Regions from separate parts of the Pseudoalteromonas sp. SG44-8 genome, predicted to be linked through region 3. Evidence: predicted binding sites of a transcription regulator. Region 3 holds the regulator's gene; each other region holds the start of a gene.
The links. Region 3 encodes sigma-54, which starts transcription at its own class of promoters, with help from an activator protein. Its sites were predicted from a motif close to GTTGGCACGNNNNTNGNNT; they were not measured.
Positions count from the first base shown of each region.

Region 1: a site for sigma-54 is predicted at 1,214-1,232, ahead of H5163_RS06650 (EF-hand domain-containing protein). Genes of this name have one in related genera too.
Region 2: a site for sigma-54 is predicted at 1,368-1,386, ahead of H5163_RS10785 (LruC domain-containing protein). Genes of this name have one in related genera too.

Region 1 is NZ_JACJEQ010000005.1:200,457-203,740, forward strand. It holds gene H5163_RS06645 (HAMP domain-containing sensor histidine kinase) at 1-950, opposite strand, end outside; gene H5163_RS06650 (EF-hand domain-containing protein) at 1,267-1,494, shown strand; gene H5163_RS06655 (hypothetical protein) at 1,517-1,744, shown strand; gene H5163_RS06660 (EF-hand domain-containing protein) at 1,855-2,091, shown strand; gene H5163_RS06665 (EF-hand domain-containing protein) at 2,104-2,340, shown strand; gene H5163_RS06670 (amidohydrolase) at 2,461-3,284, shown strand, end outside.
Region 2 is NZ_JACJEQ010000011.1:28,131-31,414, forward strand. It holds gene H5163_RS10785 (LruC domain-containing protein) at 1-1,334, opposite strand, end outside; gene gmk (guanylate kinase) at 1,677-2,297, shown strand; gene rpoZ (DNA-directed RNA polymerase subunit omega) at 2,415-2,690, shown strand; gene spoT (bifunctional GTP diphosphokinase/guanosine-3',5'-bis pyrophosphate 3'-pyrophosphohydrolase) at 2,819-3,284, shown strand, end outside.
Region 3 is NZ_JACJEQ010000036.1:23,835-27,118, reverse strand. It holds gene lptA (lipopolysaccharide transport periplasmic protein LptA) at 1-105, shown strand, start outside; gene lptB (LPS export ABC transporter ATP-binding protein) at 102-827, shown strand; gene H5163_RS18895 (RNA polymerase factor sigma-54) at 894-2,390, shown strand; gene hpf (ribosome hibernation promoting factor) at 2,419-2,706, shown strand; gene ptsN (PTS IIA-like nitrogen regulatory protein PtsN) at 2,711-3,163, shown strand.

The DNA.
Region 1 (3,284 bases), on a different contig from region 3:
CTAAGTAAACTATCGATCATAGCGCGCAAACGCACCATGCTCTGGGTAATTAACGCCAACACCGCTTGCTGCTCTTTGTTAATTGGCCCAACGATTTCATCGGCAAGTAAGTCAGTGCCCTCAACCATTGACGCTAATGGAGTTTTCAATTCATGGGTAACATGGCGTAAAAAAGTATCTTTTTGTTGCTCTAATTGATGCAACTGCTCTTGCACCCATTGTAATTTATTTCCTAGTTCAACCAACTCAGCAGAGCCTTGTACAGCTATTTTTTGTTGCCAATGACCTTGCCCAAGCTTATCAATAACCGACGTTAATCCTTTTAAGCGACCACTTATACGCCATAAAAAACCACCACCTACTAGTAAAGTTAATGGGATAAGTGCTATTAACCAATTGATAAATGAGCTTTGCAAAGCTTTTAACTGTTGCTGATTTTTAGTTATTTGCAGCTCATTTTGATCTCTTAGCCACACCGTTTGACGCGCAATTAATTCACTCACAGGAATAAACAATTGCGCATCTTGTTGTCCTTCAGTAACGAGTTGAGTATGCGCTAATTGCAATACCTGTGCGAGTTGCTGCCATTGCTTAATATACTCCCCCGTAGAACTTATAAAAGTTAGTTCATCAATGCTTTGTAGTGATGATTGCCACTTATCAACAATCAATTCATCGAGTGATTCGCTTTTCAGCACCCAGTTTTGTCGCGTTGCGCGCTCTAAGCTATTGAGGTCTTGCTTAAGATTATTAAATGACTTGGTAATTTGATAATTTTCACTGACGATTTGTTGAGTTACTGCTAGCTGTTTATTCAGCGCATTTAAAAATACAATCACTACCAGTGATAATGGCAGCAGCGATAACAAAGTACTAAACAAAAACTGGCCTATTAAATTGGGTCGCCAACTAAGTAATGCACTGTACTTTTTAGCGAATGAGGCCACTATCGCCACTCCTTTAGTTAAAAGTCTGATTATGGAAGGTGTTACTTATACACTAGCTGAATCAATAAAAATAATGAATAAGGCGAACTGTGTAGCGCTATATAAAGCGACTGATGCTAAATTGAAACAACTTAACCAACTGTTTTTTAAAAACTTAATCAATACCCGTTAAAAGTTGTTGCAAAAAAGACACACTGCTCGGTCATTTTTTCCCACTTATTATCATGCAAAAAAATTAAACCACTGATATTTATACAATAAAAACAATTGGCATCGTTCTTGTAATATCCGTATCAACGACTGTTTATAAGGAAATAATATGAAAATATTAACACCGCTGTGCTTATGCATCAGCCTACTGCTTAGCTTTAACAGCTTTGCCATTGATGTCGAGGCCACCTTCGCAGAACTTGATAAAGACAGTAATGGCACATTGAGTGAAGCAGAAGCATCTGAAGATGCGGTATTACACGAAAGTTTTGAGCAAATTGACAAAGATCAAAATGGTCAAATTTCATTTGCTGAGTTTAAACAATTTTTGCAATAAATTTCCCAGAGGAAACACTGCTATGAAACAACTTATCACCGCTTTTTCACTGATGTTTTTAGTCATTAGCGCCACTGTTTTAGCATCACAATTAAACGTTAAGTTTGCGCAATTAGATACCGACTCTGACGGACAAATTTCATTGCTTGAAGCCAAGCAAAACAACACGCTATTAAAGCAGTTTACTGATCTTGATGATAATAACGACGAGCAATTATCTGAGCAAGAGTTCGCAAAGTTTAAATTTTAAAAGGCTTTAAAGTATTTGCCATAATCCCGGAGGGAATGTGTAAACGGATTTAATGTTGGGATTTAAATTATGGCAAATGCTTTATTCTTTTTATTGGTAGGATGTAAATAATGAAAAGCATATTAATAATATTAAGTGTGTCGCTAGCCACCAGTTTTAGCGCAATGGCACTGGATGTAAAACAACGTTTTGATCATTTAGATAGCAATAAAGATGGCTATTTAACGCATAATGAGCTTGAACCACAACCACAATTGTTGAGTAACTTTCAACGCTGGGACAAAAACCAAGACAATAAAATTTCCCTATCTGAATTTAAGCGTTTTTTAACTAATAACCTAGATTAACGAGTTTCCCCAATGAAATTTTGTACACAACTGGGACTAAGTTGGTTATTTGTCAGTAGCTGTTGCAGTTTTGCAACAACTGATAATATAGCAGAACAATTCAAAAACTTAGACCGCGATAACGACGGTCTTATCACGCGTTCAGAGTCAGCAAAAGATCCTGCCCTGTGGTCTCGTTTTAAAAACTATGACCGCGATAAAGATGGTAGATTATCACTGTCTGAATTTACTCTATATGCAAATAAATGAATAGCTAATTCATCAGCATAGTTGAAATGCACAACGATAAATAATTTATTATATTTAATTTGCAGACTCAGTATTCTCTGTTACTGTTTAACTAACAAAAGCAGAAAAAGAATTCTAACAATGAAATGCTTACTCGCCTGTTTAATCACTTTATCTTTACCTGTGCTAGCTGATACCACGGTGATCTACAATGCTAATGGTTACACTCCAACTTACAGTGGCCAATTACAGCAATTTTCTACACTGGTTATTAAAGATAGCAAAGTAGTAAAAGTAGGAGACGATAAACTAAAAGCGAGTTTCCCTAATGCTGCAGTATTTGATGCCGAGCAACAAACCTTATTACCTGGTTTAATTGACGCCCACGGTCATGTGATTGGACTTGGTAATAATTTAGCGCAACTCGATTTACGTGGCAGTACGTCGATTGCAGAAATACAAAAAAAGCTTGCTGTATTTGCTAAAAATAACCGGGGCTGGATTATTGGCCGCGGTTGGAATCAAGAACTGTGGCCTAATAAGCAATTTCCTACTGCTGCTGACTTAGATAAAGTTGTCAAAGATGTTCCGGTGGTGCTTTCTCGTGTCGATAGCCACGCGATTTGGGTTAATAGCAAAGCGATGGAGTTAGCCAAATTAACACCCACAGTACAGTCACCAGCAGGTGGTGAAATTATTCGCAACCAAGCAGGTCAACCTAGCGGTATTTTTGTCGATAAGGCCGAAAGTTTAATTACTGCACATATTCCTACGCCATCTGATCAAGACGTAAATAATACCTTAAATCAAGCTGGTCAACATCTGCTCAGCTTAGGTATAACCTCAACCCACGATGCTGGGATTGATAAACAAACATGGCAAGTTTACAAGCAAAGAGCTGAACAAGGCACCTTACCGCTGCGCATTGTTGCAATGCTAAGTGCAACAGATCCGTCCCTTGAAGA
Region 2 (3,284 bases), on a different contig from region 3:
GCAAATGTTGTTATTTCATAATCTTCCACCTCACCACCTAAAACACCTCCAGTGGCAGTAATAAGCGAAGCTTCCGAGCCATCAGTTACCCTAAAACGAGCCCATGTCTGTCCAGCTTTAACATTACTAGGTACATTAATTAAAATACTGTTATCGCCTTGATTAAGTTGATATTTAGTTATTATGCGCTCACTTTCACTAAAGCCGCCATTTTGATCCCAATCAAACCATGCATATAAAAAGCTACTCGCAGAGGCGTTTATAATAATTTGGCTATCTTGACCCGCCGATATTGCCGTCACAAAGCTCACCCCATCATCTGATGCATCAACTGGGTTATTGATTAAGTCGGCATCAGTATTGATATTTTCACCATCGACTGTATCGCCTAAATAAATCAGATTACTGCCAGTGCTGTTAGGATCGAATAAATGCCTGGCTCCGCTTTGCTCTAAACTGGTGTTATAAGGTAGAGGAGCATCACCAAAATCAATCGAACTATCTGTTACCTCAACTTCGGCAATAGCACAACGAGCCCCATCGTTCTGACTTGACTTAGGGCCCGATGTAAACACATTAGCAACAGGCGTATAACCAACAACAGGACTAATACTTAAATCAACTTTGTGAATTTTTCCGCTTTTATTATTACTAAAATAAAACTGACCATTGATATCAAAATAGGCAGCACCAAATGCGCCCGTATCATCACCAATATCAACTTGAGTAATAAACTTGGTAGTATTTTCTGCAACGTTAATTTCATGCAAATCACCATTTGATTCAACTGCGTATAACAGGTTACTTTGCGGATGAAATGCAAAATCAAATATACCTAAGTTCCATGTGTCGGTTGCAGGTAGTAGCCGAGCAGTTATGGGGGCATCTAGATCACCCTCTAGATTGATTTCATATAAACCAAAATTGGGAGTATATACATAATACATCGCACTTTGATTTGCTTGCTCACCAGTCACTTGAATATCACCTACATAAAAATTAGTATCGGGTAGGCCAGTAACATTTAACCGCTTCATTTCGTAGTTGCTACCAATTTGCACCACGCTTTTAGGCGATTGTCGGCTAAAACCGTATAAGTATTGGTCTTTGTAATTAAAACCGACGGCATTCACACTTTCATTATTTGCCTCGCTAGCAAACGTCAAAGCCGATGATAAAATCGTAGGTTTAGCCGACACTAAATCTATACCGTAAAGCTGTGCCTTTGCATCCTGCATCAAAAATGCCTGACTAGGGCAATTATCGAATGGCTGGCTAAATACAGCACAAGGAAGTGAAACTAAACACGCTGTGGCTAAATGGGTTAATCTCATTAGTAAGCCCTCAATCATTAAGTAACTGTACCAATGCAGGCATCATTCCAAAAAATAAAACATTGAAATAAAACAAAATAAAATAAAGTTGAATATGAAAGATGCAACTTGCAACGATCATTTTTGCATTATGCAACTAAGTACAAATAATCGTTAAAATGCGGGAGTTTTTTAAACAGTCATCATTGCCGTAACAAAAATACGGTTATTAATACGTTAAAATTTAATCACCTCACTAGGATACTTTCGGCAGTTGAGTAAACTTCACTAAATAAAGTACAATACCAAAATTAAGGCGGAGCTTATTAGCAGCTCTAGTCGGTTTATTTTAGGTAAAAACCCATGGCACACTCTCGCGGAAACTTATTTATTTTATCGGCACCATCTGGTGCGGGTAAATCCAGCTTAATCAATGCATTGTTAACTAAGTATAATGATATGAAAGTATCTGTATCGCATACTACTCGCTCGCCTCGTCCGGGCGAAGCAAATGGCGTGCATTACCACTTTGTAAATGTTGATGAATTCAAATCATTAATTGAAAAGAATGATTTTTTTGAATGGGCGCAAGTGTTCGATAATTACTACGGTACATCAAAGCAAGCAATTGAAGAGCAGCTTGCAGCAGGTATTGATGTATTTTTAGATATTGATTGGCAAGGTGCACGTCAAGTTCGTGATCTGGTCGCTGATGTTGAAACCATTTTTATCCTACCACCGTCAAAAGTTGAGCTTGAAGCGCGCTTAAATAATCGCGGCCAAGATTCACAAGAAATCATTGCTGGTCGCATGGCAAAAGCACAATCTGAAACGTCTCATTACAATGAATATGACTATGTCGTGGTTAACGATGATTTTGCAACTGCGCTGAAGGAAATTGAGACGATCGTATTGGCAAAACGCTTATCGCTACAAAGCCAAGCTATTCGCCATCAAGATTTACTCGTAGACTTACTGCGTTAAATCCTAATTTGGGTTCAGTAAGTATTTTATTTGTTTAAATTAACCACAAGCTATTGGCGAATCTGACTCGGTGCAGTAAACTACGTCTTTGCTTAAAAATTTATTTGGAGTGCTAAGATGGCTCGCGTAACTGTTGAAGATGCAGTAGATGCAATTGGTAATCGTTTTGATTTAATTTTAGTTGCGGCCCGTCGTGCCCGTCAAATCGCGGTCGGTGGTAAAAAGCCACTGGTTGATCCTGAAAACGATAAACCAACGGTTGTTGCTTTACGTGAAATTGAACTTGGTTTAGTAGATAGCTCATCAATGGATCTTATTGATCGTGAAGAGCAACAACATCAAGAGGCGGCTGAAATGGCTGCAGTTGCAGCTATTGTAGGCGGCAACCAATAATCTGACTTCCTTGTCTGATTTAGCCAACGGTATAGTATTTCTATTCTAGCCGTTGGCAATCCCTTCTTTTCATCGTATATTCTTAACATACCGTTACCTATTTGCTTCACGAGAACATTGGAGTGTGAATGTATCTTTTTGAAGGTCTAAAAAAGAAAATATCAGAATACTTACCTGCTGCTGATGTAGAGCTGGTACAAAAAGCCTATGTGGTAGCCCGAGAGGCCCATGAGGGTCAAACTCGCTCAAGTGGCGAACCTTACATTACTCACCCTGTTGAAGTAAGCCAAATTCTGGCTGGTATGCATTTAGATCACGAAACGTTAATGGCTGCATTAATGCATGATGTGATTGAAGACACCGACTTTAGCCAACAAGATTTAGCCGAAATTTTTGGCGAGACAGTCGCCGAATTAGTTGAGGGCGTAAGCAAGCTTGATAAGCTCAGCTTTAAAGATAAAAAAGAATTCCAAGCTGAAAACTATCGAAAAATGATTATGGCAATGACACAAGATATTCGTGTTATTTTAATCAAACTTGCTGATCGTACTCATAATATGCGCACTCTTGGAGCATTACGTCCTGACAAACGTC
Region 3 (3,284 bases):
CAACAGCTGATCAGTGCTGAAAAAGGCGCAAGCTCAAACGATCGCGTACACACTATTTTGGTACCTGTTGACAGTAAAAAAGACAAACCTAAAGGGCAGCCATGAGTATATTAAAAGCTGAATTTTTAGCAAAAAGCTATAAAGGTCGCCAAGTTGTAAAAAGCGTGGGTTTAGAAGTTAGCGCAGGCAGCATTGTTGGCTTACTGGGTCCTAATGGCGCAGGTAAAACCACCACTTTTTATATGATTGTGGGTTTAGTACCTAGCGACAAAGGTAAAATAAGTATTGATGATAATGACATCACTTTACTGCCAATGCACAGTCGCGCACGGTTAGGGATTGGCTACTTACCACAAGAATCATCCATCTTTCGTAAGTTAACTGTTTATCAAAACCTGATGGCTATTTTAGAAACTCGTAAAGAGCTGAATAAACAAGCCAGAGAAGAAGCACTAGACAGCTTACTTGATGAGTTTAGCATTCAACATATTCGCGACAGCCAAGGTATGGCATTATCTGGTGGTGAACGTCGTCGAGTTGAAATTGCACGCGCTTTAGCCGCAAATCCAAAATTTATCTTACTTGATGAGCCTTTTGCTGGCGTTGATCCTATTTCAGTGTTAGATATAAAGAAGATTATTGAACACCTTAAAAACCGTGGTATTGGCGTACTTATTACCGACCACAATGTACGAGAAACCCTTGATGTTTGTGAAAAAGCCTACATAGTTTCTCATGGGGAGTTAATTGCATCAGGTACCCCTGAGCATGTACTTGCCGACCAAACAGTCCGCGATGTTTACCTGGGCGAGCAATTTAGGCTATAAAGCCACGCTCGGCTAAGTATCTGCTAGACTTAACGATGATAACAATAAAAGGATTGTTAGAGATACATGAGGCAATCACTCCAGCTGCGCATGGGCCAGCAACTTACAATGACACCACAGCTGCAACAAGCAATTCGCTTATTGCAACTCAGTACATTGGATCTCCAGCAAGAAATTCAAGAAGCACTCGACAGCAATCCATTGTTAGAGCTAGAAGAGCATGAATATTCAGACGACACGGCTGGTAAAAACGAACAAAAACAAGACAACGATGACTTAACTGTTAGTGCATCAGCAGACGACAAGCCCAGCGAATATGAACAAGAAAGTAGCGAAGCATTAAGTAAAGAGACTTTAAGTGACGAAATGGCTATGGACGTCACCTGGGACGAATACATGAGTGCTGCGCCAAATACGTCATCCGGCCCAATGCCTGAAGATGAGTCAATTTATCAAGGTGCTTCAACTGAAACCCTGCACGAATATCTGATGTGGCAATTACAGCTCACACCTTTTAGTCCAACCGATGAAGCTATTGCCATTGCGATTGTTGAAGCTGTTGACGATTCAGGTATTTTAACCTTGAGCTGCGAAGACATCGCAGAGAGCTTAAATCAAGGTAATAACGAAGAAGAAATCGAACTAGACGAAGTGCAAGCAGTGTTAAAACGCATTCAGTTATTTGACCCTGTTGGTATTGCTGCGCGCAGCCTACAAGAATGTTTATGTATTCAATTAAATCAATTTGATCCTGCAACTCCTTGGATTAGCGAGACTAAAATGATTTTAACTGATCATATCGATTTATTAGCTAGTCGTGACTATCGCACTTTGATGAAAAAGACTAAGCTTAAAGAAGATGAGCTGAAAGAAGTAATGACATTGATCCACAGCCTTAATCCAAAGCCTGCGGATACTATAGTACGCGAAGAATCAGAGTATGTTATACCTGATGTTTCGGTGAAAAAAATTAAAGGTCGCTGGGTGGTTGAACTTAATCCAGACAGCATGCCAAAAATTAGAGTGAACAGCCAATATGCGGCAATGTCACGCTCAGTAAAATCAAGCACTGACAGCCAATTTATACGTTCGCATTTGCAAGAAGCTAAATGGTTTATTAAAAGCCTAGAAAGTCGTAACGAGACGTTACTCAAAGTAACTAACTGCATTGTAAAACAACAGCAGGGATTCTTTGAGCATGGCCCTGAAGCAATGCGACCTATGGTACTAAACGACGTTGCTGAAATGGTTGAGATGCACGAATCAACAATCTCTCGCGTAACGACACAAAAGTACATGCATACCCCCCGTGGTATTTTTGAGTTAAAGTATTTTTTCTCAAGTCATGTAAGCACTGAGAACGGCGGCGAATGCTCTTCGACAGCTATTCGAGCATTGATCAGAAAATTGATCAGTGCAGAAAACTCAGCGAAACCATTGAGTGATAGTAAGATTGCAGATATATTGGCAGAGCAAGGTATCAAAGTAGCTAGACGGACTATTGCAAAATACCGCGAGTCGCTGGCTATTCCACCGTCAAATCAACGTAAAAGTTTGATTTAAGGCGTAAAATCACAAGAGGAAAATGCTTATGCAACTAAATTTAACTGGTCGTCACGTAGAAATTACTGATTCATTAAGAGACTATGTAAACAATAAGTTTGCCAAGCTTGAAAGGCATTTTGATCATATCAATAATGTCCATGTTATTCTTGATGTAGAAAAACTAAGCCAAAAAGCAGAGGCCACATTACATGTCAGTGGCGCTGAATTATTTGCCTCGACTGAGCACCAAGACATGTATGCAGCTATTGACGGACTAATCGATAAACTTGATCGTCAAGTAATTAAACACAAAGAGAAGCACGCTCGACACTAACACTATGAAATTAAGCTCACTTATTTGTCAGGACTGCAGTAAAGCTGCGGTCCTTTTTAATAGCAAAAAACGGATCATTGAATTTATAAGCCAATTGGCTCATGAACAGCTCCCTCAGCTATCACAACAAGAAATCCTCAACGCACTACTGTCGAGAGAAAAACTAGGTAGTACGGGTATTGGTCGTGGTATTGCTATCCCTCATGGCCGTATGAGTGGTGTTGAAAACCCGCTAGCAATAATTTTAGTGAGTGAATCACCGGTTGATTTTGATGCGATTGATAATCGCCCAGTTGATATATTTGTAGCCCTCATCGTACCAGATGGTGACAGCCAACTTCATTTGAAGACGTTAGCCACAATTGCTGATAAACTCAATAACAAAGATTTTTGTAAACAACTACGTAGCGCAAAAACAGACCAAGATTTGTATCATGTAATTGCAGCTCAATCGTAGTCATACCAATTGTATTGTATTGAATTAGAGAGTAATTATTGCAACAGGAAAATAGCTCTAGAACAAGGTGGAAATTATTTATATAGTTGTTCTATATAAATAATTTTAAACAAAGTTAGTG